Regions from separate parts of the Streptomyces sp. ATCC 21386 genome, predicted to be linked through region 2. Evidence: riboswitches for the same ligand, from Rfam matches in the RefSeq annotation. Region 2 holds a riboswitch; each other region holds the start of a gene.
The links. A riboswitch is a leader RNA that binds a small molecule or an ion and turns the genes downstream of it on or off. The one in region 2 is predicted to bind cobalamin.
Positions count from the first base shown of each region.

Region 1: linked by a shared signal. The riboswitch ahead of GWK25_RS21645 (energy-coupling factor ABC transporter permease) and the one ahead of metE (5-methyltetrahydropteroyltriglutamate--homocysteine S-methyltransferase) in region 2 are both predicted to bind cobalamin.
Region 3: linked by a shared signal. The riboswitch ahead of GWK25_RS26900 (ABC transporter substrate-binding protein) and the one ahead of metE (5-methyltetrahydropteroyltriglutamate--homocysteine S-methyltransferase) in region 2 are both predicted to bind cobalamin.

Region 1 is NZ_JAAVVL010000001.1:5,071,067-5,080,495, reverse strand. Features, by position in the region: gene GWK25_RS21665 (endonuclease/exonuclease/phosphatase family protein) at 1-266, opposite strand, end outside; gene GWK25_RS21660 (metalloregulator ArsR/SmtB family transcription factor) at 276-635, opposite strand; gene GWK25_RS21655 (MFS transporter) at 787-2,115, shown strand; partial or broken gene GWK25_RS21650 (HoxN/HupN/NixA family nickel/cobalt transporter) at 2,160-2,501, opposite strand; cobalamin riboswitch at 2,608-2,813, shown strand; gene GWK25_RS21645 (energy-coupling factor ABC transporter permease) at 2,843-3,562, shown strand; gene GWK25_RS21640 (energy-coupling factor ABC transporter substrate-binding protein) at 3,559-4,080, shown strand; gene cbiQ (cobalt ECF transporter T component CbiQ) at 4,086-4,841, shown strand; gene GWK25_RS21630 (energy-coupling factor ABC transporter ATP-binding protein) at 4,843-5,724, shown strand; gene GWK25_RS21625 (amidohydrolase) at 5,706-6,578, opposite strand; gene GWK25_RS21620 (L-rhamnose mutarotase) at 6,575-6,886, opposite strand; gene GWK25_RS21615 (aldo/keto reductase) at 6,883-7,881, opposite strand; gene GWK25_RS21610 (SDR family NAD(P)-dependent oxidoreductase) at 7,878-8,645, opposite strand; gene GWK25_RS21605 (L-fuconate dehydratase) at 8,642-9,429, opposite strand, start outside.
Region 2 is NZ_JAAVVL010000001.1:3,174,392-3,183,820, reverse strand. Features, by position in the region: gene aceA (isocitrate lyase) at 128-1,408, shown strand; gene aceB (malate synthase A) at 1,509-3,101, shown strand; gene GWK25_RS13880 (3-hydroxybutyryl-CoA dehydrogenase) at 3,098-3,967, shown strand; cobalamin riboswitch at 4,194-4,393, shown strand; gene metE (5-methyltetrahydropteroyltriglutamate--homocysteine S-methyltransferase) at 4,574-6,892, shown strand; gene GWK25_RS13870 ((2Fe-2S)-binding protein) at 7,305-8,021, opposite strand; gene GWK25_RS13865 (ABC transporter ATP-binding protein) at 8,155-8,961, opposite strand; gene GWK25_RS13860 (FecCD family ABC transporter permease) at 9,021-9,429, opposite strand, start outside.
Region 3 is NZ_JAAVVL010000001.1:6,257,173-6,266,601, reverse strand. Features, by position in the region: gene GWK25_RS26915 (AraC family transcriptional regulator) at 1-673, shown strand, start outside; partial or broken gene GWK25_RS26910 (ABC transporter ATP-binding protein) at 788-1,596, opposite strand; gene GWK25_RS26905 (iron ABC transporter permease) at 1,593-2,720, opposite strand; gene GWK25_RS26900 (ABC transporter substrate-binding protein) at 2,717-3,769, opposite strand; cobalamin riboswitch at 3,837-4,047, opposite strand; gene GWK25_RS26895 (DUF6215 domain-containing protein) at 4,067-4,735, opposite strand; gene GWK25_RS26890 (Gfo/Idh/MocA family protein) at 5,094-6,113, shown strand; gene GWK25_RS26885 (alpha-L-fucosidase) at 6,304-8,520, shown strand; gene GWK25_RS26880 (SDR family oxidoreductase) at 8,751-9,429, shown strand, end outside.

The DNA of each region.
Region 1 (9,429 bases), 1.9 Mb from region 2:
GCCGGAAGCAGGAGCGCCAGCAGCGTGACGGCCGAGCGGTGCAGGAGCCCCACGCCGAGCAGGACCACGACCACCAGGCCGAGCCAGGGCAGGAACGCCTCCAGCAGACTGCCCAGCCGGCCCCCGGAGTTGGGGACCAGGCCGGGAAACAGCAGGAGCCCGGCCGTCAGCCCGGCCGCCACGGCGCCGACCCGTCCGGCACCGGGGCGGTCCGGCCGCACGCGGTCGGGAGACGGCGGAGGGGACGGTGGATGTCCGGCGGTCATGAGCCGATCTCAGTCGTGCGGTGCCTGGCCGCTGACCCGGTGGTCTGCGTGGCTGAGCGCCTCCACGACCAGGCGCTTGAGGTGCCCGTCGGCGAGGCTGTAGTAGATGTGACGGCCTTCGCGGCGGGTGTCCACGAGCCCGGCGAGCCGCAGCTTCGCCAGATGCTGGCTGACGGCCGTGCGGGACGCCTCGCAGCGGTCCGCCAGTGAGCCGACGTCCGACTCGCCCTGCGCGAGCAGCCACAGCAGATGCAGCCGGGTGACGTCGGAGAGCATCGCGAACACTCCGGTCGCCTCGGTGAGCCGTGCGCCGTCGGGGGCGCGCAGATGCGCACCGGACGCAGGTGACACGGCATGGCGTTCAGGCATGCGCCCAGCGTAGGCGCTCCGCCGAGGGTGCGGGGAGGTGGGCTCTGGGGTGCGGGTCCGTGGGTGCTGGTCGCGCATATCCCTGCGCCCCTGCGGGCTCCCCTCCCGCCATCATGTGCATAGGTGCGCACATGATGGTTATCATCTGGTCATGCTTGCCGTACTGCGTCATCGTGCCTATCGGCGGCTCTTCGCCGCCCAGGTCGTGGCCCTGGTGGGGACCGGGCTCGCGACCGTCGCGCTCGGGCTCCTGGCGTACGACCTCGCGGGCGCCGACGCCGGTTCCGTCCTCGGTACGGCACTCGCGATCAAGATGGTGGCGTACGTGGTGATCGCCCCCGTCGTGGGCGCGGTCGCCGACCGGCTGCCGCGCCGGACCCTGATGGTGACGGCGGACCTGGTGCGCGCGGGGATCGCCGTGTCCCTGCCGTTCGTAGGCGAGGTCTGGCAGGTCTACGTCCTGGTGTTCCTCCTGCAGTCCGCGTCGGCCGTGTTCACTCCCACGTTCCAGGCCGTCATCCCCGATGTGCTGCCCGAGGAACGCGACTACACCCGGGCCCTGTCGATGTCCCGGCTCGCCTACGACCTGGAGAGCCTCTTCTCCCCCGCGCTCGCGGCCGCACTGCTGTCCGTGACGACCTACGACGGGCTGTTCACCGGCACGGTCCTCGGGTTCCTCGCCTCGGCCGCGCTGGTCGTCTCCACCGCCCTGCCCGAGCGGGCCGCCGTCACCACCCCGCGCGCGGGCGGCGCGTACGCCAGGGCCACCGCCGGGACGCGCCTCTTCCTCGGCGTCCCCGAGCTGCGGGCCCTGCTCGTCCTGAACCTCGCGGTCGCGGCGGCCGGGGCGATGGTGACGGTGAACTCCGTCGTCTACGTCCGTGATGTGCTCGGCCTGTCCGCGGGCGCCCTGCCACTGGCGCTCGGGGCGTACGGGGCGGGGTCGATGGCCGTGGCGCTGGTGCTGCCCCGGGTGCTGGAGAAGGTCCCGGACCGTGCCGTGATGCTGCCGGGCGCCCTGTCGCTGGCCGGCGTCTTCGCCGGGCTCGGGGCCGTCACCGCCGCACAGGGCGGGAGTTGGCGGCTGCCCGCGCTACTGGCGCTCTGGGCCGCGTTCGGTGCCGCGTGCTCTGCGGTGCTCACTCCGGCCGGGCGTCTCGTCCGCCGCTCGGTGGCGCCCGGGGAGCGTACGGCCGCGTTCGCCGCCCAGTTCTCCCTCTCGCACGGCTGCTGGCTGGTGACGTATCCGCTGGCCGGATGGCTGGGGGCTGCGGCCGGGCTGAACTGGGCGGTGCTCGCCCTGGGCTCGCTCGCGCTGGGCGCGGCGCTGACGGCCGTACGGCTGTGGCCGGCGTCGTCGACGTCCCACGTGCACGCCGGGCTGCCCTCCGGTCACCCCCATCTGGTGGGCGCCCGACACGTCCGGGCCGGGTGGCGGCACAGCCACGGCCATCTCGCGGACGGGCTGCACGCGCACTGACGGGCTGCACGCGTACCAGGGTGTGGGCCGTGGTGCGGCGGCCAGCCGGTCGTCCACTTCTGCTCGATCCGCGCGAACCGCCAGACCAGCAGGGCGACCGCCCAGGTGACGAGGAAGAGGCCGACGACGGCATAGCCGACGGTGTTGAGGTCGAGGCCGGCGACCCGGTACCAGAAGGTGCCGTGCAGAGGGGCCTTCTCGGCGACGAGGCCGAGGAGTTCGACCGAGCCGATGACGAGGGCGACGGCCACGGACAGGCCCGTGACGGTGAGGCTGTAGTAGACCTTGCGGACCGGTTGGGAGAACGCCCAGCCGTAGGCGAAGTTCATGAACGAGCCGTCCACGGTGTCGAGGAGCGACGTCCCGGCCGCGAACAGGACGGGCAGGGCCGTCGGTCAGGCCGCGAGCTCCCACCGACGCGCGAGGCGTGCGCCGGAGCGTGCGCCCGGGTGTGAGCTGTCGCACGGCGCCCGCGCACCCCTCGCCTCCGCTTGTCAGCGTCCTTGTCGGGGCACTACTGTCACCACGCCTTGGTGAACGGGAAATCCGGTGTGATGCCGGTGCGGCCCTCGCCACTGTGATCGGGAAGTCCGGCTCCGGTCCTCACGGACAGCCACTGGGTCTTCGGACCCGGGAAGGCGGAGCACGGGCGGTGTCACCCGTAAGCCAGGAGACCGGCCAAGGCGCGTCAACCATCCACGAGGTGCTGGAGAGGGTCTGCTGAGCCATGCACATAGCCGAGGGTTTCCTTCCTCCGGCGCACGCGATCGCCTGGGGCGTCGCGTCCGCGCCGTTCGTCGTCCACGGAGTACGGGCACTCACCCGTGAGGTCAGGGAGCACCCCGAGAGCACGCTGCTGCTCGGTGCCTCGGGTGCCTTCACCTTCGTCCTGTCCGCGCTGAAGCTGCCGTCGGTCACCGGGAGTTGCTCCCACCCCACCGGCACCGGTCTCGGCGCCATCCTGTTCCGGCCGCCGATCATGGCGGTCCTCGGCACCATCACCCTGCTCTTCCAGGCCCTGTTGCTCGCCCACGGGGGTCTGACCACGCTCGGTGCCAACGTCTTCTCCATGGCGATCGCCGGCCCCTGGGCGGGGTACGGCGTCTACCGGCTGCTGCGACGCTTCGGCGTGCCGCTGATGGTGACGGTGTTCTTCGGCGCGTTCGTCGCCGACCTGGTCACCTACTGCGCCACCAGCCTGCAGTTGGCGCTCGCCTTCCCCGACCCGAGCAGCGGCTTCCTGGGCGCGCTCGGCAAGTTCGGCTCCATCTTCGCGGTCACCCAGATCCCGCTCGCGGTCAGCGAGGGTCTGCTCACCGTGCTGGTGATGCGCCTGCTGGTGCAGTCGAGCAAGGGCGAACTCACCCGGCTCGGTGTGCTCCTGACCGACCGGCGGAGCCGCGCCGGTGCCGGGACGGAGAACGAGACCGAGGCGGTGGCCCGATGAGCCGGAACACGAAGATCAACGTACTGCTGCTGCTCGTCGTGGCGGCGCTCGCGGTCCTGCCGCTGGCCCTCGGCCTCGGCGACCACAAGGAGCAGCCGTTCTCGGGCGCCGACGGCGAGGCGGAGACGGCGATCACCGAGATCGAGCCGGACTACGAGCCGTGGTTCTCCCCTCTCTACGAACCGCCTTCCGGCGAGATCGAGTCGGCGCTCTTCTCCCTCCAGGCCGCCCTCGGCGCGGGCGTCCTCGCCTACTACTTCGGCGTCCGGCGGGGCCGGCGCCAGGGCGAGGCCCGGGCGCGGGCCCTGCTGGACGCGGCCGGGGAGGCCGACAAGGCTGCGCAGAAGCCGGTGGACGCGACCGTAGCGGCCCCGACCGCGAGCGCGTCCGGCCCGGCGGCGCATGTGCCGGCGGCCGCGGTGGCGAAGGGCGCGTCGGGGGCGTCCGGCGCCTCCGACCCGACCGGCGACGCAGGCTCCTCCAGCCGCTCCGGGGCCGACCCGGCCGGGCGGGGCTGACCCGGGTGCTGCCGATCGACGCGGCGGCGCACAGCAGTCGCTGGCGCCGCCGTCATCCCGTGGACAAGGCCGTCCTCGGGCTCGGCCTCACCGTGCTCGCGATCTCCCTGCCGCCCTGGCCGGGCGCGGCCCTGGTGCTGCTGACCTCGCTCGTCGTGCTGCTGGGCCCCGCGGGCGTGCCCGGCCGTCGGCTGTGGCGGGCCTACCGGGTGCCGCTGGGCTTCTGCGTGACCGGCGCGCTGCCGCTGCTCGTCCAGGTGGGCGGGCCGGACGGGTTCGTCACCCCGGCCGACGGCGGAGCGGTCCGCGCCGGGGAGTTGCTGCTGCGTACCTCGGCCGCCTCCCTCGGCGTCCTCCTGTTCGCCTTCACCACCCCGATGTCGGACCTGCTGCCCCGGCTGGTCCGGGCCGGGGTGCCCGCGCCGGTCGTGGACGTGGCGCTGGTGACGTACCGGATGAGCTTCCTCCTCCTGGACTCGGTGCGCCGGATCCGGGAGGCGCAGGCGGCGCGGCTGGGGCACACCACCCGGGCCGCCACCTGGCGTTCCCTGGCCGGGCTCGGCGCCACCGCGTTCGTCCGGGCCTTCGACCGGGCGGCGCGGTTGCAGACCGGGCTCGCCGGGCGCGGGTACGACGGCACCCTGCGCGTCCTGGTGCCCGAGGCCCGGGTGTCCGTGCGATTCACCATGGCCAGTGCCGCGCTGCTGGCGGCCGTGGCCGCCCTCACCCTCGTACTGGATTCGTCCTGGAAAGGCCGCTGACATGAGCGAGCCCGTACTCGTCGCCCTGCGGGGCGCGTCGTTCGCGTACGAGGACGGACCGCCCGTGCTCAGCGAACTCGACTTCGAGGTGCGCGCGGGGCGCGCGCTCGCCCTGCTGGGCCGCAACGGCAGCGGCAAGACGACGCTGATGCGCCTGCTCAGCGGCGGACTGCGGCCCCACTCGGGCGAGTTGACGGTCGAAGGCCGGCCGGTGTCGTACGACCGCAAGGGCCTCACCCGGCTGCGGACGACGGTCCAGCTGGTCGTCCAGGACCCGGACGACCAGCTCTTCGCGGCCTCCGTCGCGCAGGACGTGTCGTTCGGACCGCTGAACCTAGGGCTGCCCGACGCGCAGGTGAGGGCCCGGGTGGACGAGGCACTCGGCGCGCTCGGTATCGCCGCCCTCGCCGACCGGCCGACCCATCTGCTCTCCTACGGCCAGCGCAAGCGGACCGCCATCGCCGGGGCGGTCGCGATGCGGCCCCGGGTCCTGATCCTCGACGAGCCGACCGCCGGGCTCGACCCGGACGGACAGGAGCGGCTCCTCGCCACCCTGGACGAGCTGCGCCGGTCCGGCACCACCGTCGTGATGGCCACCCATGACGTCGACCTCGCGCTGCGCTGGGCCGACGACGCGGCGCTGCTCACCCCCTCCGGCGCGCGCACGGGCCCGGTGGCCGAGATGCTCGCCCGTACGGATCTCCTCCAGCAGGCGGGACTTCGGCTCCCCTGGGGTGTCGTGGTGGCCCGACTCCTGCGCGAGCAGGGGCTGTTGGCGGATGAGGAGTCAGGTCCGCGCACACCGGACGAGTTGGCGGCCCTGGCGGGGTCGGACACCGGGCCGGGGCCGTTCCTGCCGCAGCCTCAGATCCGCAGGCCGTAGACACGGACGGCCGTGCCCGCGAAGACCTGCCGGTGTTCGGCCTCACCGAGTCCGGACATCAACGCGTCGGCGACGTCCAGGACTTCGACGTAGTCGGAGGCGAGGTCGCAGACCGGCCAGTCGGAGCCGTACATCAGCCGCTCGGGGCCGAAGGCGTCCAGCACGGTGTCGGCGTACGGGACGAGGTCCGCGACCCGCCAGGAGTGCCAGTCCGCCTCCGTGACCAGGCCGGAGAGCTTGCACACGGTGTTCGGCAGGGCGGCGAGCCGCCGGATCTGCCCCGCCCACGGCTCCAGTTCACCGGAGGCGATGGGCGGCTTGCCCAAGTGGTCCAGGACGAAGATGAGTTCGGGCAGGCGGGCCGCCGCCTCCACGGCGGCCGGGAGCTGGTGTGGCCGGACCACGAGGTCGTAGACGAGTCCCGCGTCCGCGACCGCGGCGAGGCCCCGCCGCACGTCCGGGCGGGTCAGCCAGCGGGGGTCGGGCTCGCCCTGCACCTGGTGGCGGATGCCCACCAGGTACTCCCCGCCGGGGCCCTCACGCAGATCGGTCAGCGCGTCGGCGACGGCGGGAGAGGTGAGGTCGGTCCACCCGACGACCCCGGCGACCACGTCGCTGCCGGCCGCGAGTGCCAGGAACTCGGGGGTCTCCTCGGGCACGGTGATCGTCTGGACCAGGACTGTGGCGGCGACGGAGGCGATGCTCGCGGCGGACTCCAGCTCGCGGAGGGTGAAGTCGCGGCGCAGCGGCGCCAGTTCGGGCCCGGTGATCCAGTCCTGGTCGCGGACGGAGAGGTCCCAGACGTGGTGGTGGGCGTCGACGGTCCAGGCGTCGGTGTCGTCCGTGCCGGTCACAGTTCCCACACCACGGGCAGTCCGGCGTCGGAGCCCTCGGCCGAGTAGTCGTGGACGACGTCGAGGAGTTCGGCCATCCGAGCCTGCCAGGCGATGTTGACCGGCAGTTTCTCCAGTTCGGCGATCATCGCCGGGTAGTCCTCGACCTCCAGCAGGTGGAAGAGGTCGGTGCCGCTGCGCCAGATCGTCCACGCGCTCACCCCGGCGGCGCGGATGGCGGCGGTCAGTTCCTCCGGCACCTCGCGGTGGGCCGCCTCGTACTCCTCGACGCGGTCGGCGCGGACCTTGGTGTGCAGGGCGACCCTCACGACGCCTCCTTCGGCTGCGGGACGGGGGTGTTCGGGCTCAGGAGCCCTTCGGCACGCAACTCGTCCCAGAGGGCGGCCGGGGTCGAACGGCCGTGCAGGTCGACCGTGTCGCGTACCTCCTCGGCGGAGCGCGCGCCCGTCAGTACGGCCGCGACCGCCGGGTGGGCGGAGGGGAACGCCAGGGCCGCGCCGCGCAGCGGTACCCCGTGGCGTTCGGTGACGGTCCTCAGCCGCAGGGCGCGGTCGAGCACGGGCTTCGGCACGGGGGCGTAGTCGTACGTGGCCTGCGGCTTCGGGTCGATCAGCAGTCCGGAGTTGAAGACGCCGCCGATGAGCACGCTGCGTCCCCGGGCGGTGGCCTCGGGCAGCAGTTCCGCCAGGCCCTCCTGTTCGAGGAGGGTGTAGCGGCCGGCCAGCAGCACCACGTCGATGTCGGTCTCGCGCAGGAAGCGGGTGGGCACGGCGCACTGGTTCATGCCGACGCCGATGGCGCCGACGACTCCCTCGTCGCGCAAGCGCTCCAGCGCCGGGTACGCCTCCCGCAGGGCCTGTTCGACGTGGTCGTCGGGGTCGTGCAGGAGGGCCACGTCCACCCGGTCCAGGCCGAGCCGGCGCAGGCTGGCCTCCAGGGAGCGCAGGACGCCGTCGGCGGTGAAGTCCCAGACGCGGCGGTGGGTCGCGGGGACCGCGAAGCCGTTCCCCAGGTCGTCGCCCTCGGCGGTCTCGTTCTCCACCAGCAGCCGGCCGACCTTGGTGGAGATCGTGTACGACTCCCGGGGACGGCCGCGGAGCGCGGCGCCGAGGCGGCGTTCGGACAGGCCGAGCCCGTAGTGGGGGGCGGTGTCGAAGGTGCGGATCCCGGCGTCCCAGGCGGCGTCGATCGCGGCGGCGGCCTCCTGGTCGGACACCGGGCGGAAGAGGTTGCCGATGCCCGCGGCGCCGTAGGCCAGCTCGGTGACGCGCACCTCGGTGCGGCCGAGGGTCGTGGTCCTCATGAGCCCGCCGGCCGGAGCCTGAGGCCCTGCATTCCGCCGTCGACGGCGAGGGCGATGCCGGTGACGGACGCGGCGGCGGGGCTCGCCAGATAGACGACGGCGGCGGCGACCTCGTCGGCGGCGACCAGACGGCCCATGGGCTGGCGGGCGTTGAGGGCGGCGCGCTCCGCTTCGGGGTCGTCGGCGGCGTCGAGGAGGCGGCCGACCCAGGGGGTGTCGGCGGTGCCCGGGTTGACGCAGTTGACGCGGATGCCCTCGCGGACGTGATCGGCGGCCATGGCCAGGGTCAGGGAGAGGACGGCGCCCTTGCTGGCGGAGTACAGGGCGCGCTGGGGCAGGCCTGCGGTGGCGGCGATGGAGCAGGTGTTGACGATGCTCGCGTGGGAGGAGGCGCGCAGGTGGGGCAGGGCCGCACGGCTGGTGCGGACCATGCCGAGGACGTTGACATCGAGGACGCGCTGCCACTGGGCGTCGGGGTTGTCCTCGACGGTGCCCTGCGCGCCGATGCCGGCGTTGTTGACGAGGATGTCGAGTCCGCCGAGCCGCTGGGCGGCCTCCGCGACGGCGGCCCGTACGGAGGCGTCGTCGCTGACGTCGGCCTTGAGGGCGAGCAGCGGGGCCGAGGCCCCGGACGGGTCGAGGTCGAGCACCGCGACCCGGGCGCCCCGTGCGGTCAGCAGTCTGGCGGTGGCGAGCCCGATCCCGGACGCGCCACCGGTGACGATCGCGCGAAGACCCGTCAGTTCACCTGTCTGCCCGGTCATGCGACTTCCTCCCGTCCATCGAGGTCGGCGGCCCAGAACGCGCCGTCCGGGTAACGGTATTCGGCGATGGACTCTTCGCGCATGGTCGCGGAGAAGCCCGGGGTCAGGGGGGCGGTGTAGTGGCCCTCGCGCATCACCACGGGGGCGGTGAAGTGCTCGTGGAGGTGGTCGACGTACTCGATGACCCGGTTCTCGGTGGTGCCGGAGAGGGCGAGGTAGTCGAACATGGACAGGTGCTGGACGAGCTCGCACAGGCCCACGCCGCCGGCGTGCGGGCAGACCGGCACGCCGAACTTGGCGGCGAGCAGCAGGATCGCCAGGTTCTCGTTGACGCCGCCGACGCGGGCGGCGTCGATCTGCAGGACGTCGATGGCGCCGGCCTGGAGGAGCTGTTTGAAGACGATGCGGTTGTGGACGTGTTCGCCGGTGGCGACCTTCACCGGGGCGACGCCACGGCGCACGGCGGCGTGGCCGAGGATGTCGTCGGGGCTGGTGGGCTCCTCGATCCAGTAGGGGTCGAAGCCGGCCAGGGCACGGGTCCACTCGATCGCCTCGCCGACGTTCCAGCGCTGGTTGGCGTCGATGGCGATGCGGATGCCGTCGCCGACGGCGGCGCGGGCGGTGCGCATCCGGCGGACGTCGTCGGCCAGGTCGGCGCCGACCTTCAGCTTGATCTGGGTGAAGCCGTCGGCGACGGCCTGCTTGGCCAGCCGGGTGAGCTTCTCGTCGGGGTAGCCGAGCCAGCCGGGTGAGGTGGTGTAGCCGGGGTAGCCGCGCTCCAGCA
Region 2 (9,429 bases):
CGTTGCTCACCTTCGCCCTCCGGGGTGACGGCGGGCCGCATCCCAGCAAGACGACACGCAGTGCCACCTCTGTTCATCCGGACGGCGGGATTGGCAGCCAGTACAGACCGAGGAAACGGTGACAGTCATGGCAGAAGCGACGACGCAGGCGGCCGAGGAACTGGCCAGGCGCTGGGCCACCGACGCGAGGTGGCAGGGCATCGAGCGCACCTACAGCGCCGAGGACGTCGTACGGCTCTCCGGCAGCGTCCGTGAGGAACACACCCTGGCCCGGCGCGGCGCCGAGCGGCTGTGGCGCCAGCTGCACGAGCTGGACTACATCCACGCGCTGGGCGCGCTCACCGGCGGCCAGGCGGTGCAGCAGGTCAAGGCCGGGCTCCAGGCCATCTACCTCTCCGGCTGGCAGGTCGCCGCCGACGCCAACCAGGCCGGGCACACCTACCCCGACCAGAGCCTGTACCCGGCCAACTCCGTGCCCCAGGTGGTCCGTCGGATCAACAACGCCCTCCTGCGCGCCGACCAGATCGCCACCAGCGAGGGTGACAGCTCGACCGACTGGCTGGCGCCGATCGTCGCCGACGCCGAGGCCGGGTTCGGCGGCCCGCTGAACGCCTTCGAGCTGACCAAGGGCATGATCGCGGCGGGCGCGGCCGGCATCCACTACGAGGACCAGCTCGCCTCCGAGAAGAAGTGCGGCCACCTCGGCGGCAAGGTCCTCGTCCCGACGTCCCAGCACATCCGCACCCTCAACGCGGCCCGGCTCGCCGCCGACATCGCCGACACACCGACCGTGATCATCGCCCGCACGGACGCGCTGGCCGCCAACCTGCTGACCAGCGACGTCGACGAGCGCGACGCCGAGTTCGTCACCGGTGAGCGGACGGCGGAGGGCTTCTACCGGGTCCACAACGGCATGGCGCCGGTCATCGCCCGCGGCCTGGCCTACGCCCCGTACGCCGACCTCATCTGGGTGGAGACCGGCACCCCCGACCTCGCCCAGGCCCGCGAGTTCGCCGAGGCCATCCACGCCCAGTACCCGGACCAGATGCTGGCGTACAACTGCTCGCCCTCCTTCAACTGGAAGGCCGCGCTGGACGACGACCAGATCGCCAAGTTCCAGCGGGAGCTGGGGGCGATGGGCTACAAGTTCCAGTTCATCACGCTGGCCGGGTTCCACTCCCTGAACCACGGCATGTTCGACCTGGCCCGCGGCTACGCCGAGCACGGCATGACCGCCTACGTCGACCTCCAGGAGCGGGAGTTCGCCGCGCAGGCCCACGGCTTCACCGCCGTCAAGCACCAGCGTGAGGTCGGCACGGGCTACTTCGACCTGGTGTCGACGGCCGTCAATCCTGCCTCTTCCACGACCGCGCTGGCCGGTTCCACGGAGGAAGAGCAGTTCCACTAGGCCGCCGGGCCGGACACCCGCCGTCCGGCCGGCCCTCGGCCGAGCGGAGGGGGACGAACCGTCTCCGTCTCCCTCCGCTCCCATCCCTCAGGAGAGCCCGATGTCCACCACCGCACTCATCCACCACGTCCGTGTCCTCGCCGCCCCCGGTCACCGGCACGAGGAGATCCTCACCCCCGCCGCCCTGGAGTTCATCGGCCGGCTGGCCGAGGCGTTCGAGCCGCGTCGGCGGGACCTGATGAAGGAACGCCGTCGGCAGGTACTGCGACTGGCATCGGGCTCGCCTCTCGACTTCCCCATGGTCACGGCCGCTGTGCGCGACGACCCGACCTGGCGGGTGGCGCCGCCCGCGCCCGGTCTGACCGACCGGCGCGTCGAGATCACCGGCCCGCCCGACCGGCGCATGGCCGTCAACGCCCTCAACTCCGGCGCCAAGGTGTGGATGGCCGACTTCGAGGACGCCACCGCGCCTCTCTGGGACAACGTCATCGGCGGCCAGCTCACCCTGCTCGACGCCATCGAGCGCCGTATCGACTTCACCACGCCCGAGGGGAGGGAGTACCGGCTGGGCGAACAGCTCGCCACCATCATGGTCCGGCCGCGCGGCTGGCACCTCGACGAGGAGCACCTGACGTACGACGGCCGGCCCGTGCCCGCCGCCCTCGTCGACTTCGGCCTGTACTTCTTCCACTGCGCCCAGCGTCAGATCGACGCCGGGTACGGCCCGTACTTCTACCTCCCCAAGCTGGAGAACCGCTACGAGGCCCGCCTCTGGAACGACATCTTCGTGCTCGCCCAGGAGCTGCTCGGTATCCCGCGCGGCACGATCCGGGCCACCGTTCTCATCGAGACGATCACCGCCGCGTTCGAGATGGAGGAGATCCTCTACGAGCTGCGTGAGCACAGCTCGGGGCTCAACGCCGGTCGCTGGGACTACCTGTTCAGCCTGATCAAGACCTTCGGCCACCGCACCGACTTCCTCCTCCCCGACCGGGCGAAGGTGACGATGACGGCCCCCTTCATGCGGGCCTACACAGAACTCCTCGTCCGCACCTGCCACCGGCGCGGCGCCCACGCCATCGGCGGCATGGCCGCCCACGTGCCCGGCAAGGACCCCGCCGCGAACGAGGCCGCGCTCGCCAAGGTCCGGCTGGACAAGGAGCGCGAGGCCGAGGACGGCTTCGACGGCTCCTGGGTCGCCCATCCGGGACTCGTCCCCGTCTGCCGCGAGGTCTTCGACGGGGTCCTCGGCGAACGCCCTCACCAGCTGGACCGAACCCGCGACGACGTCGAGGTGACCCCGGCCGACCTGCTGTCGGTGCGCCGGATCAGCGGCCCGCCCACCCTGGAGGGGATCCGCACCAACGTCTCCGTCGCGCTGCGCTACTTCGCCGCCTGGCTGCGCGGGCAGGGCGCGGTTGCCATCAACGGCCTGATGGAGGACGCGGCCACCGCCGAGATCGCCCGCGTGCAGATCTGGCAGTGGCTGCGGCACCGGGTCATCGACCGGGCGACAGTGGAGGAGATCCTCGACTACGAGGTGGCAGCGCTCGGCGCCGAGTACCCGTGGGCGCCCGTCGACGACATCCGCGCCCTCTTCGAACGGACCGCGCTGGCAAGCGAGTTGCCGCTGTTCTTCACACCGGACGCCTACACCCGGCACCTGGTGCGACGGACGGAGGCCCAGGCATGAGCGCGGCAATCGGACGCGTCGGCGTGGTCGGCGGCGGACAGATGGGCGCAGGCATCGCCGAGGTGTGCGCACGGGCGGGGCTCGACACCGTGGTCTGCGAGGCGGACGCCATCGCGGCCCGCGCCGCCCGCGACCGGATCGCGGGTTCCCTGGAGCGTGCCGTACGACGGGGCAAGCTGACGCGGGAAGCCGCCGGCGACGCCCTGGCCCGGCTCGTCCTCACCAGCAGCCTGGACGACCTCGCCGACCGCCAGCTCGTCGTCGAGGCCGTCATCGAGAACGCCGACGCCAAGACCGAGATCTTCGCTGCCCTCGACAAGATCGTCGAGGATCCGGAGGCCGTGCTCGCCACCAACACCTCCTCCCTGCCGATCATGCGGCTCGGCATGGCCACGAGCCGCGCGGACCGGGTCGTGGGCCTGCACTTCTTCAACCCGGTGCCCGTACTGCCCCTGGTGGAGGTCGTGACCTCGCTGCACACGTCGGCCGCGACGACCGTCGCGGTGGAGGACTTCGCGACCCGGGCCCTCGGCAAGACGGTGATCCGTTCCCAGGACCGGGCGGGCTTCGTCGTCAACGCGCTCCTCGTCCCGTATCTCCTGTCGGCGATCCGGATGGCCGAGTCCGGCTTCGCCACCGCCACCGATATCGACTCCGGCATGGAGCTCGGCTGCGCCCATCCCATGGGCCCGCTGAAGCTGGCGGACCTGATCGGCCTGGACACCGTCGCGTTCATCGCCGAGTCGCTCTACGACGAGTTCAAGGAACCCCTCTACGCTTCTCCCCCGCTGCTCCAGCGGATGGTGGAGGCAGGGCTGCTGGGCCGCAAGACCGGCCGGGGCTTCCACACCTACGACCAGGGCTGAGGGCCTGGTACGACGCGGGCTGAGGGGCCCGCACCGCCGCGAGGGGTGAGGGTCCCGCGCGGCGCGACTGGGAAGGGGCGGGGAAGCGCGAGTGCGGCGCTTCCCGCCCCTCGCCGTCGTTCCCGCCCTCCTCCTCTCCTCCTCCTCCGACGTGCTCCGTGTCACCTTCCAGATCCTGGACCGCTCCCTTGCCCCGCGGGCGACACCCCGTAGGGTGGCCGGAGCAGCTGGTTCGCCCCGTCCGCCAGGCGGGGTGTCGCAAGAGGGAACCCGGTGGGAATCCGGGACTGCCCCGCAGCGGTGAGCGGGAACGACCGCCGTCATACGCACTGGGTCCGACGTACCGGGCCCGGGAAGCGACGGCCAGTAGGTGTCCTCCTCGGTGAACGACGAGGACGTGCCCGCGAGTCCGAAGACCTGCCAACTGCCCGTGCGCGGACCGTTCCGCGCGCGGAGATCTCGGTGACCTCGAGGGCGGGTCGGCGTACATACCAGGCGGAGGACCGCGCTGTGCCGCGTGAGGTCGGTTCCGTCCGGTTCGTCATCCCTTCGCGTTCTCGTCCCGTCTCCGGGATCTCAGGGAATCGTCTCGCGAAGGAGATCTCCGTGACCAGCAAGTCCGCAGCCGCGGCAGCACGGGCCACCGTGTACGGCTACCCCCGCCAGGGTCAGAACCGGGAACTGAAGAAGGCGATCGAGGGGTACTGGAAGGGCCGCGTCACCGCCGACGCCCTCCGCGCCACCGCCGCCGACCTGCGTGCCGCCAACTGGCGGCAGCTCGCCGACGCCGGCATCCACGAGGTGCCGACCGGCGACTTCTCGTACTACGACCACGTCCTCGACACCACCGTCATGGTCGGCGCGATCCCCGACCGCCACCGCGCCGCCGTCGAGGCCGACGCCCTTGACGGCTACTTCGCCATGGCTCGTGGCACCCAGGACGTCGCCCCGCTGGAAATGACCAAGTGGTTCGACACCAACTACCACTACCTCGTGCCCGAGTTGGGCCCGGACACCGTCTTCACGGCCGACTCGACCAAGCAGGTCACCGAGCTCAAGGAGACCCTGGCGCTGGGCCTGACCGCCCGCCCGGTCCTGGTCGGCCCCGTCACCTACCTCCTCCTCGCCAAGCCCGCCCCCGGCGCCCCCGCGGACTTCGAACCGCTCACCCTCCTCGACCGCCTGCTGCCGGTGTACGCCGAGGTCCTCGCCGACCTGCGCGCGGCCGGCGCCGAGTGGGTCCAGCTGGACGAGCCCGCCTTCGTGCAGGACCGCACCCCTGCGGAACTGAACGCCGTCGAGCGCACCTACCGCGACCTCGGGGCGCTGACCGACCGGCCGCAGCTGCTGGTCGCCTCGTACTTCGACCGGCTCGGCGAGGCGCTTCCCGTCCTGGCGAAGGCCCCCGTCGAGGGACTCGCCCTGGACTTCACCGAGGCCGCCGCGGCCAACCTCGACGCGCTCGCCGCCGTCGGCGGGCTGCCGGGCAAGCGCCTGGTGGCCGGTGTCGTCAACGGCCGCAACATCTGGATCAACGACCTGGCGAAGTCCCTCTCCACCCTCGGCACCCTGCTGGGCCTCGCCGACCGGGTCGACGTCGCCGCCTCCTGCTCCCTCCTCCACGTGCCCCTCGACACGGGCCTGGAACGGGACATCGAGCCGCAGATTCTGCGCTGGCTCGCCTTCGCCCGGCAGAAGACCGCCGAGATCGTCACCCTCGCACGCGGCCTCGCCCAGGGCACCGACGCCATCACGGCCGAACTCGCCGCCAACCGCGCCGACCTGGCCTCCCGCGCCGGCTCCCCGATCACCCGCGACCCGGCCGTACGCAACCGCGCCGAGGCCGTCACGGACGCCGACACGCGCCGCTCCCAGCCGTACGGCGAACGCGCCGCGGCCCAGCGCGCCCATCTCGGCCTGCCGCTGCTGCCGACCACCACCATCGGGTCCTTCCCGCAGACCGGCGAACTGCGCGTCGCGCGGGCGGACCTGCGCGCCGGACGGATCGACACCGCCGGCTACGAGGAGCGCATCAAGGCGGAGATCCAGGAGGTCATCTCCTTCCAGGAGAAGACCGGAATCGACGTCCTCGTCCACGGCGAGCCCGAACGCAACGACATGGTCCAGTACTTCGCCGAACAGCTGACGGGGTACCTGGCCACGCAGCACGGCTGGGTCCAGTCGTACGGCACCCGCTACGTCCGCCCGCCGATCCTGGCCGGGGACATTTCCCGCCCCGAGCCGATGACGGTGCGCTGGACGTCGTACGCCCAGTCCCTCACCGACAAGCCGGTCAAGGGCATGCTCACCGGGCCGGTCACCATGCTCGCCTGGTCCTTCGTCCGGGACGACCAGCCCCTCGGTGAGACCGCCCGTCAGGTCGCCCTCGCCCTCCGCGACGAGGTGAACGACCTGGAAACTGCGGGCACCTCGGTGATCCAGGTCGACGAGCCCGCACTGCGCGAGACGCTGCCGCTGCGCGCCGCGGATCACGCCCGCTACCTGGCATGGGCGACGGAAGCCTTCCGGCTCACCACCGCCGGCGTCCGCCCGGACACCCAGATCCACACCCACATGTGCTACGCCGAGTTCGGCGACATCGTCCAGGCCATCGACGACCTCGACGCCGACGTCATCAGCCTGGAGGCAGCCCGCTCGCACATGCAGGTCGCCCGGGAGCTGGCCGCCCACGGCTACCCGCGCGAGGCCGGCCCGGGTGTCTACGACATCCACTCCCCGCGCGTCCCCAGCGCCGAGGAAGCCGCCGGGCTGCTCCGCACGGGCCTGAAGGCGATCCCGGCCGAACGGCTGTGGGTCAACCCCGACTGCGGCCTGAAGACCCGCGGCTGGCCCGAGACCCGGGCTTCCCTGGAGAACCTGGTCGCCGCCGCCCGCACGGTCAGAGGCGAGCTGCCCGCCTGCTGACCGTAGGTCCCAGTGGGCCGGGACGCCACGAGCGTCCCGGCCCCGGACGCGCGGCGCCGCCACGACCAAGGCATGAAGAGGGCCCAACATCGTGGCCGAGCTCGGCCTCGTCGAACGGCTGGTGGGCCGGACCCACGAGTGCGACTGGCCACCCGCGGCGGTGACCGGCGTACCGGTCGTGACGGGTGCGGAGTTCACCCCGGACGACCTCACCAGCCGTGAGATCTCCGACGCCGTCGGCGGTTCGGCGCACTCAGGGTCGTCCCTCTACACCCTCGACACCGAGGCGCTGGCCGCGCTCCGTCCGGACGTCGTCCTGGTGCTCCCCTGCGGATTCGCTCCCGAACGGACGCTAGCCTCGGGCGGCCGAATCGAATTCTCAATACCCGTTTCCGGTCGGGATCCGAGGAATTCATCCGGCCAGCGAGCAGTCTTCGCACTTCACTCCCGAAGGCACCCGGTAATACAGACAACAACTACGCCTGCGGAAGCCGAGATCGGGTCCGATGACTTTGCCGGTACCGGCCAGCCGGCCGGTGTTGAGCAGGCCGGCGACGAGATCGGCGAGGGGGTCACGCAGATCCGCTCTGGCCGCCAGGACGGCGCGGGCCGCCTCGACGAGCGCCGAGGCCGCGTTCCCGGCGAGCAGTCCGGGGGCCACCTTGACGCGCAGTCCGGCGGCCAGCGCATCCAGATGCCGGGTCATGACCATCTCGTACAGCAGGTCCGTGAGCTGCGGAATCTCGGGCGCGTACCAGCCGTCGGGGACTGCGGGCAGGCGCAGTGCGGGGCCGTCGTCCGCGCGGAACAGTCGGGTCAGGTCGGGGACGATACCGTGTACGACGGTGCAGGCCAGCACTGGTGACCACAGGCGCGCGGCGTGTCCGAGCTGCACGATGGAGGCGCCGATGCGCAGTTCACGGGTGGCGTAGCGGTCGGCGGTCGCCGTGACCAGGTCGGCGAAGCCGCGGGCGTACGCCTCCTCGACGGGGTGCCATCCGGCGTCCGGGCCGCCGAGCTCGATCGAGAAGAAGGAACCGAGGGACGCGATGTCCTTGAGGGCTTCGGCGACTGCGGGCGCGGGTGCCTGCCGCAGAGCATTCACATCGACTCCGGTATGTATGGTCATGAGCCGAATTCGGGTCGTTCCGATTCGAATTCGGGTGTGCCGAATTCAGGCTCCGAGCATGGCGAGCATGGCGAGGAAATCTCCTCGGCATTTCATGCAACACGCGGCGCATCAGGCCGTCGTCAAGGAATCATCACCTCTTTCCGCAGCGATCGGCACCGGAAAGCAGCGTGATGTGCGGTACGCCGGTGCGGGGGTGCTTGGTCACCTCGGCGTCGACGCGGTAGACGTCGGCCAGCAGTTCGGTGGTGAGGACCTCGGCGGGGGGCCCGGTGGTCACGACTCGGCCGCCGTCCATCACGCAGATCCGGTCGCAGAACGCGGCGGCCAGGTTGAGGTCGTGGAGGGCGACGAGGGCCGTCACGCCGAGCCGGCGGACGAGGCGCAGGGTGTCGAGCTGGTGGCGCAGGTCGAGGTGGTTGGTCGGCTCGTCCAGCACCATGGTGCCCGCCCGCTGGGCGAGGGCCCGGGCGATCAGCACGCGCTGTTTCTCACCGCCCGACAGCCGGGTGAAGGGGGCCTGTGCGAGGCCGGCCGCGCCGAGTTCGTCGAGCGCGGCCATGATGATGGCGCGGTCGTCGGCGTCGTCCCCGTCGAAGGGCCGCTTGTGCGGGGTGCGGCCCATGGCCACCACGTCGTGGACCGAGAGCTCGAAGTCGGCGGCCGACTCCTGCAGAACGGCGGCGAGTCGGCGCGCCAGACTCTTGCCGGACATCCGGCGGACGTCCTGGTCGTCGAGCAGCACCCGCCCCGAGGTGGGGCGCAGGGCTCGGTAGACCGTGCGCAACAGGGTGGACTTGCCCGCGCCGTTGGGGCCGACGAGCCCCACCACCTCGCCGGGAGCCACCCGCAGGGACGCCCGGTCCACCAGCGCCCGCCCCTCCACAACGACCGAGACGTCCTCCACGGCAAGGGTGCCGGGTGCGGCCGTGGCCGTCATCGCGCCGGTCGCTGTCGGTGTCTTCCTCGTCATGCTGTCCTGCGTCACGCTGTCGTGCGTCATGCTGTCCTCCGTCGCATCAGCCACAGGAAGAAGGGGCCGCCGACCAGGGCGGTGAGGATGCCCACGGGGATCTCCTCCGGGCTCATGACGGTGCGTGCGGCCAGGTCGGCGGCGATGAGGAAGGCCGCGCCGAGCAGCGCGGCGGCGGGCAGCGCGCGGCGGTGGTCGGCGCCGACGAGCAGCCGTACGACATGCGGCATGATCAGGCCGACGAAGCCGATCTGGCCGCTGACCGCGACGATCGTGCCGATCATCAACGCGACCAGCGTGAACATCGCGGCACGGAAACGGTGTACGTCCAGACCGAGCGCGACGGCGGCCTCCTCCCCCGCCAGGAGCAGGTTGAGGGACCGGCAGACACCGAGCAGGACGGCCGTGCCGAGCAGGACGGCGCCGACGGGGATC
Region 3 (9,429 bases), 3.1 Mb from region 2:
GGCCGACGAGCGGACGCTGCTGGAGATCGCGGTGCGCTACGGCTACGGATCCGGAGAGGCGTTCGCACGGGCGTTCCGCGCCCTGCACGGCGTCGGCCCCGGGGAGGCCCGGCGGACCGGCGCGAGCCTGCGGTCGCAGCCCCGGATGTCCTTCCGCCTCGTCGTCGAAGGGAGCAGCAGCATGCGATACCGAGTCATGGAGAAGGAGGAGTTCCGGGTGGTCGGGAGGAGGGCCCGGGTCCCGCTCGTGCACGAGGGGATGAACCCGGCGATCGCCGACTTCATCCGGGGCCTCGGCAAGGAGACGCTCGACCGGATCGAGAGCCTGTCCGACCAGGAGCCGAGGGGGATCGTCGCGATCAGCGACAATCTCGACGCCAGTCGTGCCGAGGGCACCGAACTCGACTACTTCCACGGAGCGGTGACGCGCGCCGCCGCCCCCGAGGACATGGACGAGCTCGTCGTCCCGGCCGGGACATGGGCGGTCTTCGAGAACTCCGGGCCCTTCCCGCAGGCGTTGCAGCATCTGTGGCGGGACGTGTTCACCCAGTGGTTCCCGTCCAACCCGTACCGGAGCCGTCCGGGCCCCGAGATCCTGCGGACCAGGCTCTCGCCCGACGCGGCGCGGGCCGACGCGGAGCTGTGGATCCCGGTGGAGCGGGCCTCGCTCTGAGCGTGCGTCCGGGAGCGCCCGGTCGCGTGGGCGCGCGGCGACTTCACGCCGTCGCGCGCCTGCGACCGTGGCTCCGCGCGACGCCGTGTCGGGCCCCGGGAAAAGCGCGACGGCCTACGGCAGCGGGCCCAGGAAGCGGATATGCGGTCCTTCGCCGGGGCCAGGGCCGGGGCCAGGGCCGGGGCCGGTGGCCCGTACGCCGTAGACGGCGGCGATCAGGGACTCGGTGAGGACGTCGTGCGGGGTTCCGGCGGCCACCACACGGCCCTGCCGCAGCACGACGAGCCGGTCGCAGTACATGGCGGCGAGGTTCAGGTCGTGCAGGGCGACGACGCTGGTCAGACGGAGTTCGCGGATCAGGGTCAGCAGGGCGAGCTGGTGGGGATGTCGAGGTGGTTGGTGGGCTCGTCCAGGAGGAGCTCGCTCGGCTCCTGTGCGAGCGCGCGGGCGATCTGGACCCGCTGGCGCCCACCGCCCGACAGGGTGTGCCAGGACCGGTGGGCCTTGTCGCCCAGACCCGTGCGGGCCAGGGCCGTGCGGACGGCCTCCTCGTCGACCCGGGAGGCGGCCGACCACGCTCGGCGGTGCGGGACACGGCCCAGCCGTACGACGTTCTGGACCGTCAACTCGACCTGGGTGTCCGCCTGTTGCGCCACGACGGCGATCCGCTGGGCGACCGCCCGGCGCCCCACCCGGTCCAGTGGACGGTCGTCGAGGGTGACGACCCCCGAGGCGGGCGCGAGGACCCCGGCGAGCAGACGCAGCAGGGTGGACTTGCCCGAGCCGTTGGGGCCCAGCAGACCGGTGACGGTGCCCGGCCGGGGCGCCACGCTGACCCCGTCCAGGATCAGAGTGCCGTCGGCGGTCCGGGACACCCGCTCGGCGCGCAGCCCGGGGGAGGAGCTGGAGGCGGTGTCGGTCATCGGGTGCTCCTGGTCCGGTACATGATGGCGACGAAGGCCGGGACGCCGATGAGGGACGTCACTACCCCGACCGGCACCTCCTGCGGGTCCAGGACGGTACGGGCGAGGGTGTCGACCCACACCAGGAACACGGCCCCGGCCAGTGCGGAGGCCGGCAGGAGCCGACGGTGGCCGGAGCCGGTCAGCGCGCGTGCAGCGTGCGGCAGCACCAGGCCGACGAAGCCGATCGCACCCGCCGAGGCGACCAGGGCGGCCGTGAGCAGGGCGGTGGCGCACAGCAGGACGAGCCGGACGCGGGCCACGGAGACGCCGAGCGAGGCCGCCGCGTCCTGCCCGAACGCGAACGCGTCCAGCGCGTGGGTGTGCCCCAGGCAGACCAGCAGCACCGCCACCAGCACCGCCAGGCACACCGTCACGTCCGTCCAGCCGGCACCGCTGAGCGAGCCGAGCAGCCAGAACAGCACCGCGCGGGTCGTCTCGGCGTCGGCCGCGGTCATCACGATGAAGGAGGTGAGCGCGGAGAACAGTTGCATGGCCGCGACCCCCACCAGCACCACCCGGTCCGTGGTGCCGCCGAGGGTATGGCTGAGCAGCAGCACGAGGCCGAAGGAGGCCACCGCGCCCAGGAACGCGCCACCGGAGACCGACAGCGCGCCGCCTCCCGCGCCCAGCACGACGACCACGACCGCGCCGGTCGACGCGCCGGAGGAGACACCGAGCACGAAGGGGTCGGCGAGCGGGTTGCGCAGCAGGGACTGCATCACCGCGCCGCACACGGCCAGTCCGGCCCCGCACACGGCGGCCAGCAGGGTGCGTGGCAGCCGTAGGTTCCACACGATGCCGTCCCGGATGGGCGTCAACTCCGTGTGCCCCCAGCCGAGATGGGCCACCACCGTGGACCACACGTCGACCACGCCGATGTCGGCCGGCCCGATGGTGATCGCGAGGGCCACGGACAGACACAGCACCGCGCCCCCGGCCGACCACGCCGACCCCCACCAAAGCCTCCGACCGACGGCCCCCGCCGCTGCCGTCCGGCGCGCCTTGGCCGGGGCCGACGTTCCGGTCACCCGGTCGGCCACAGGCTCGGTGCCGGCCACCGTGTCGGGTGCCGGGCCCGTCATCCCGTGAGGCCGTACTCGCGCAGGGCCGTCGCGAGCTTCTCCACGCCCTCGACGGTGCGGATCGTGGGGTTCATGGCCTGGCCCGGCAGCCGTACGTACCGCTTCTCGCGCACCGCCGTCATGTTCCGGGTGACCGGGTCGGACTCCAGGAACTCGATCTTCTTCGCGGCCGTCTCGGCCGTCTGCTGCTTGCGGACCAGGTCCCCGACGACGAGGACGTCCGGGTCGCGGTCGGCGACGGTCTCCCAGTTGACCTGGGGCCATTCCTCGTCGGTGTCGTCGAAGACGTTCTTCGCGCCCAGTTCACGGGTGATGATCCCGGGGGCGCCGCAGCACCCGGCGAGGTACGGGGACTGGTCATTGGCGAACCAGTACAGGACAGTGACCCCGCGCGCGTCGAGTCCGGCGGTCGCCTTCCTGACCCGGGTTCGCAGCTCGGCCACCAGCTTCTCGCCGCGCTCCTCGACCCCGAAGATCCGGGCCAGATCGCGGATTTCGCCGTAGACCGTCTCCATGGTCAGCGGCTCGGTGCGGACGCCGTCGCCGTCCCCGCTGTTGTCCTTGCCCACACAGTCCGACGGCGACAGATACGTGGGCACGCCGAGCTTCTCGAACTCCTCCCGGGTCGCCACTCCGCCCTTGCCTAGCGTGGAGGCGAACGAGGAGACGACGAGGTCGGGTTCGGCGTCGAGGACCTTCTCGAAGGAGGGTGCGTCATCGGCGAGGCGGGGCACCTTCGCGTTGGCCTTCTCGAGCCCCTTCGGCAGCGGATCGGTCCAGGTGGCGGTGCCCACCACACGGTCGGCGAGCCCGAGGGAGAGCAGGATCTCGGTCGTGCCCTGGTTGAGGGAGACAGCGCGTTCGGGCGGGCTGTCGACCCGCACCTCGCGCCCGCAGTTGTCGAGCGTCACCGGATGACCGGCGGATCCGCCCGGAGCCGGACCCCGGTCCGGCGACGCTGTGGAACCGGAGCCCCCGCAGCCGGTCAGCAACAGGGCACCGGCGGTCAGGAACGGGACGGCATGGCGGACGGGGCGTGCGAGCGGCACGGGACTTCCTTCGGCGTCGAGGGCTCATGCGCGAAGCCCGGTCGTACGGTGCTTCCCCGGGCACCCCTCGGTGCCGGGGACCGCCAGCAGGTCTTCGGACTCGGGGTCACCCGGACGAGACGCCTTCCCGGACCGCGATGTGACCGCCGTCCAGTGGCCGTTGTCCCGCCCGTCACCCTCACCGCTGCGCGTCAGCTCCGGATTCGCACCGGATTCCCTGACCCGTACGCGTACTTATGTGTGCGCACATGGGTTCGACTGGCGTCGGCAAGCTATCACACGCGCTTCCGGGGCCCGTCAGGTCGCGGGCTTCCAGCCCGGGAGCGTCGGCAGGACCTTCTCGGCGACACGGAACAGCGCCGCGTCGTCCGGAATCTGGGAGTCCTGACGGTAGATGACGAGTTCGAAGGTGCTGCCGCTGTCCTTCGCGTCGGTCGCGACCAGCAGTTGACGGGAGACGCCGCCGGGGGCGGACTGCGAGTCGCTGCCGTCGAGGCGGAACGAGATGCCGATGGTCCGGCCCGAGTACAGGGCCGCCGAGTGCCCGAGGACCTTCCTGGTCTCGACGCCGGATCCCAGGTAGCCGACCGCCTCGGCGACCGGGAGGTCCTCGTACGACGCCGAGATCTCCACGGTGTACGTGTCGAGTTCGACGGTCGCCTCGGGGGTGACGGTCCTGGTGCCGTCGAACCAGGTGGACTCGTTCTCGCTGCCCGAGGCGATGACGGCCTGCTCGGTGGGCGTCCCGAGGAGCTCCGGCAGGTCGGCGCGGTTCAGCGCGGCGCACAGCTGTGCACCGGAGACCCTGCCCCGTCCTGTCGGCGAGGGGTCGTCCGACGACGACGAGCAGACGGCCGGCCCCACGGTCTCGGGGGTCGTGTCGAGGAGGTCACCCAGCAACCACAACCCGCCCAGCAGTACACCGACGGTCGCCACCGCCGAGACCACCTGGCCGCCCGTACCCATCTCCTTCGCCGAGCCGCGTCGCGCACCGGCCCCGGGGCCCGGTTCCGGATCCGCCCCGTGTCCCGTTTCCGGATCGGCTCCCACGCCCGTCCCCGGATCCGCTGCAGAATCCGTTTCCGTTTCCGCTCTCGAACTCGCTCTCGAAACCGCTCCGGAATCGGCGAAATCGTCGGCCATGCCCCCGTGCCCCCACCTTGATGTGCACACGCCTGACGTGCGCCGGGGGAGCCTAACCGGTGATCGTCGCGAGGGGAAACGATATTCCGCACAGGCGTGAAGCAGGGCTCCCGAGGGGAGACCGAGACCCGGTGTGCCCCTGCCCCGGGGGCCGTAGCGGTCCACGAAAGGAAGGAACGCCATGTCCGTGCAGGACTCCCTCGGTGTCGCCGTCGTCGGCACCGGCCGGATGGGCGCCGACCATGTGCGCAGGATCTCCGAGGTGATCAGCGGCGCCCATGTGGCGGCCGTCGTCGACCTCGACACCGACCGGGCCCGGGCGGTCGCCGCAGGCGTCGAGGGGTGCGCGGCCTACGGCGACACCGTCGAGGCGCTGGCCGCACCGGGCGTCGACGCCGTCCTCGTCGCCTCACCGGGCCCCGCCCACGAGGCGGACGTGCTCGTGGCCCTCGCCCGTGACCTGCCCGTGCTGTGCGAGAAGCCCCTCACTCCGGACCCCGCCGCCGCGCTCCGGCTGCTGGAGGCGGAGCAGCGCCTGGGCCACCGCCGGGTCCAGGTGGGCTTCATGCGCCGCTACGACCGCGAGTACGTCAAGCTCAAGGCCCTGCTGGACAGCGGCGACCTGGGCCGGCCGCTGCTGCTGCACCACCGGCACCGCAACGCCGAGCCCCCGCCCGGTTTCACCGACGCCATGGCCCTCAACGACTCCGTGGCCCACGAGATGGACGTCACCCGCTGGCTGCTCGGGCAGGAGATCACCGCCGTCACCGTGCTGCGGCCCCGGCCGTCCGCGCACGCCCCCGAGGGCCTGAGCGACCCGCAGTTCGTCGTCTTCGAGACCGACGGCGGCGCGGTGGTGGACGTCGAGATCTTCCTCAGCGCCCGCTACGGGTACCAGGTGCAGGCCGAGGCCGTCTGCGAGGACGGCACGGCCCGCATCGGCGACGGACGCGACATGCTCGTCAACGCGGCGGGCCGCTGGGGCGGCACGATCACGCCGAGCTACCTCGAACGGTTCGAGGACGCCTACGACCGACAGGTCCAGGCCTGGGTGGACGCCGCCCGGCGCGGTGAGGTCACCGGACCCGGCACCTGGGACGGGTACGCCGTCGCCGCGGTCTCCGAGGCGGGCGTCCGCGCCCAGAGCGAGGGCGTCCGCACGGAGGTGGAACTCGTCATGCGCCCCGCCCTCTACCGCTGACCGCCGGAGCGCCGACCTTCGTCCCCGGGGGAGAACAGCCGACGCCGTCACCGTCGCAGACATGTGATGTCTCACCTCGGATCAACCGGTATTCAGTGGCGCAAAACAGAAAAATGTCATGGTCTTGCAGGGCTATTCATCACTGTGTGACCGTTGACAGTGATGGTCCGCATGCCTGAGGTTCGTGGTTATGTCGCAATCGATCAGCAGGCGCACGTTGATGGCCGGTGCCACGGCCGTCGTCGCGGCCACCGGGGCCGACGACGCGTTCGCGGCCGGGGGTTCACCCACCGCCCCGAGGGCCTACACCCCGACCTGGGAGTCCGTGAACCGGCACCCCGCCGCCCCCGAGTGGTTCCGGGACGCCAAGTTCGGCATCTACTTCCACTGGGGGGCGTTCAGCGTCCCGGCGTACGACAGCGAGTGGTATCCGCGCAACATGTACAACCCTGACGAGCGGGCCCATCGGCACCACGTCGCCACGTACGGGGACCCGGCCGACTGGCCGTACCACCGGTTCATCGACGGGGGCGACGATCTCGCCGGCCGCCATGTGGAGTTCGCGCCGAAGCTCAAGTCGGCGGGCGGGAACTTCGACCCCGACGAATGGGCCCGGCTCTTCGTCGACGCGGGCGCGCGGTTCGCCGGGCCGGTGGCCGAGCACCACGACGGTTACTCCATGTGGGACAGCCGGGTCAACGAGTGGAACTCCGTGGCCAAGGGGCCGCGCCTGGACCTGCTGAAGCTCTTCACCGACGCCATCCGCGCCAGGAAGCTGAAGCTCCTGGTCGCCATGCACCACGCGTACAACCACACCGGCTTCTTCGAGTTCGCGCCCCCGCAGTCCGACTCGAGCCTCAAGAAGCTGTACGGGCAGTTGAGTCCGGAGACGGAGAACCAGCTCTGGTACGACAAGCTCAAGGAGGTCGTCGACCGGTCCCGGCCCGACATCCTGTGGCAGGACTGGCGGCTCGACCACATCGACGAGACCCAGCGGCTGAACTTCCTCGCGTACTACTTCAACCAGGCCGACGAATGGGGCAAGGAGGTCGTCGCCACCTACAAGGACGGCTTCAACAGCCACGGTTCGGTCTTCGACTACGAACGCGGCGGCCCCGCCGACCTCACCGCGCCCTACTGGCTGACCGACGACAGCATCTCCGACTCCAGCTGGTGCTACACCGAGGGCATCGGCTACTACTCGCTCGCGCAGATGCTGCACTCGTTCGTCGACCGCGTCAGCAAGAACGGCACCGTGCTGCTCAACATCGCTCCGCAGGCCGACGGCACCATTCCGCAGGGCCAGCGCGACCTCCTGCTCGGCATCGGCGACTACCTGAAGCGCTTCGGCGAGTCGATCTACGGCACCCGCGCCTGGACCGCGTACGGCGAGGGGCCCACCAAGATGGGCGGCGGCTCCTTCACCCGGCCCACCGCCGGCACCCCGCAGGACATCCGCTTCACCCGGGACAAGGCGGGCACCGTCCTGTACGCGACGGTCCTCGGCTGGCCCGGCGGTTCGCTGACGCTCAGGACGCTCGGCTCGGACCGGATCGACCTGGACTCGCTGGCCTCGGTCCGCCTCCTCGACGCGACGGCCGGTACGTACATCGACCTCGACACGCCGGTCCAGGGACCGACCGGGCTGAAGGTGACCCTTCCCCCGACGGCCCCCTTCGAGGCCCCCGCCTACGTCCTCAAGTTCCGCTTCTCCGGCCGGATCCCGGTCCTGCGGCCCGCCACCGGCGCCCTGGTCTTCGAGGACAGCCGCTACCGCGGTGACAGCGCCGTCCTGGCCCTCGGCGAGCACACGGCCGAACAGCTGGGCCTCGCCGGCCTGGCGCCGGGCACCCTCTCCTCCCTGAAGCTCGCCCCGGGCCACGAGCTGGTCGGCTACTCGGGCGACGACTTCACCGGCAGGTCGTGGACGTTCACCGAGGACACCGCACGGGTCCGGAAACGGATCACCTCGCTGAGGGTGATGCTCGCCCCGTCCGCCTGGTTCCGGATCACCAACGTCACCAACGGACTCGCCCTGGACGGCGGGGGAGACGTCCCCGCCGGCGCCGACCTGAAGCAGGGGACGTGGGACGGTTCCACCGGCCTGCAGTGGCACGCCGTGCACGTCGGCGACGGCTACTACAAGCTGGTGAACCGGGCCAACGGCCTGGTCGCCGACGGCCGCGGCGCCACCGGCGAGGGCGCTCCCGTGAAGCAGGCGGTCTGGCACGGCGGCACCGACCAGCAGTGGCTGATCATCCACCGGGGCGACGGCCGTCACTCCCTCGCCAACCGCACCACGAAACTCGTCCTCGACGGCGGCGGGAACGTCCCCTCCGGCTCGCTCGCCAAACAGTGGACCTGGGGCACCAGCGCCAACCTGCTGTGGACCTTCACCGAGGTCTGACGCCCGCTCACGCCCGCTCACGTCCGCTCGGACAGATCCAGCAGCACCTTGGAGGAGACCGTACGGTCCCGCGCGGTCTCGAAGGCGGCGACGGAACGCTCTGGTGCCGCTGCTGCGGTCGGTGGCGGACGAGCTGGGCGTCCGGCTGCCGACCCGTTGACCGGCGCTCCCTGTCCACGGTGAACTTCCTTGTGGTGGAGGTGAGTTCACGGTGGAGAGGGCTGACGGACATGGGAGAGCCGGACCGGAGGCGCACAGGACCGCTCGACGGGAGGACCGCACTGGTCACCGGGGCCGGCACCGGCATCGGCCGGGCGACCGCGATGATGCTCGCCGAGGAGGGCGCGACCGTGGTCCTCGTCGGACGACGGCCGCATGTCCTCGCCGAGGTGGCCGCCGCCGTCGCGGAAACCGGGGGCACCGCGTTCGCCCGCCCGGCCCACGTCGAGGACGCCGACGAGGTGCGGGAGCTGATCCGCTGGACCCGGGACACTGCGGGCCCCGTGGACGTCCTCGTCAACAACGCCGGCGCGGCCGGCCGGGTCGGTGACGTCCGCCGGCTCGGCGAGGACGAGTGGCACGCCGTGGTCGACGTCAACCTCACCGCGGTCTATCTGCTCACCCGCGCCGTCCTTCCGGACATGCTGGAGCGCGGGGGCGGTTCGATCATCACGATCTCCTCGCTCGCCGCCGTACGGCCCACGCCCCTCGGCGGAGCCCCGTACGGCGCGGCGAAGGCGGGCGTGCGCAACTTCATGGCCTATCTGCGCAACACCTACCGCGACGACCTGGTCCGGGCCACCTGCGTCCTGCCGGGCGAGGTCGACACCCCGGTCCTGGACAGCCGTCCGGAACCACCGAGCGCCGAGCGACGGGCCGCCATGGTGCGGCCGGAGGACGTGGCCCGCG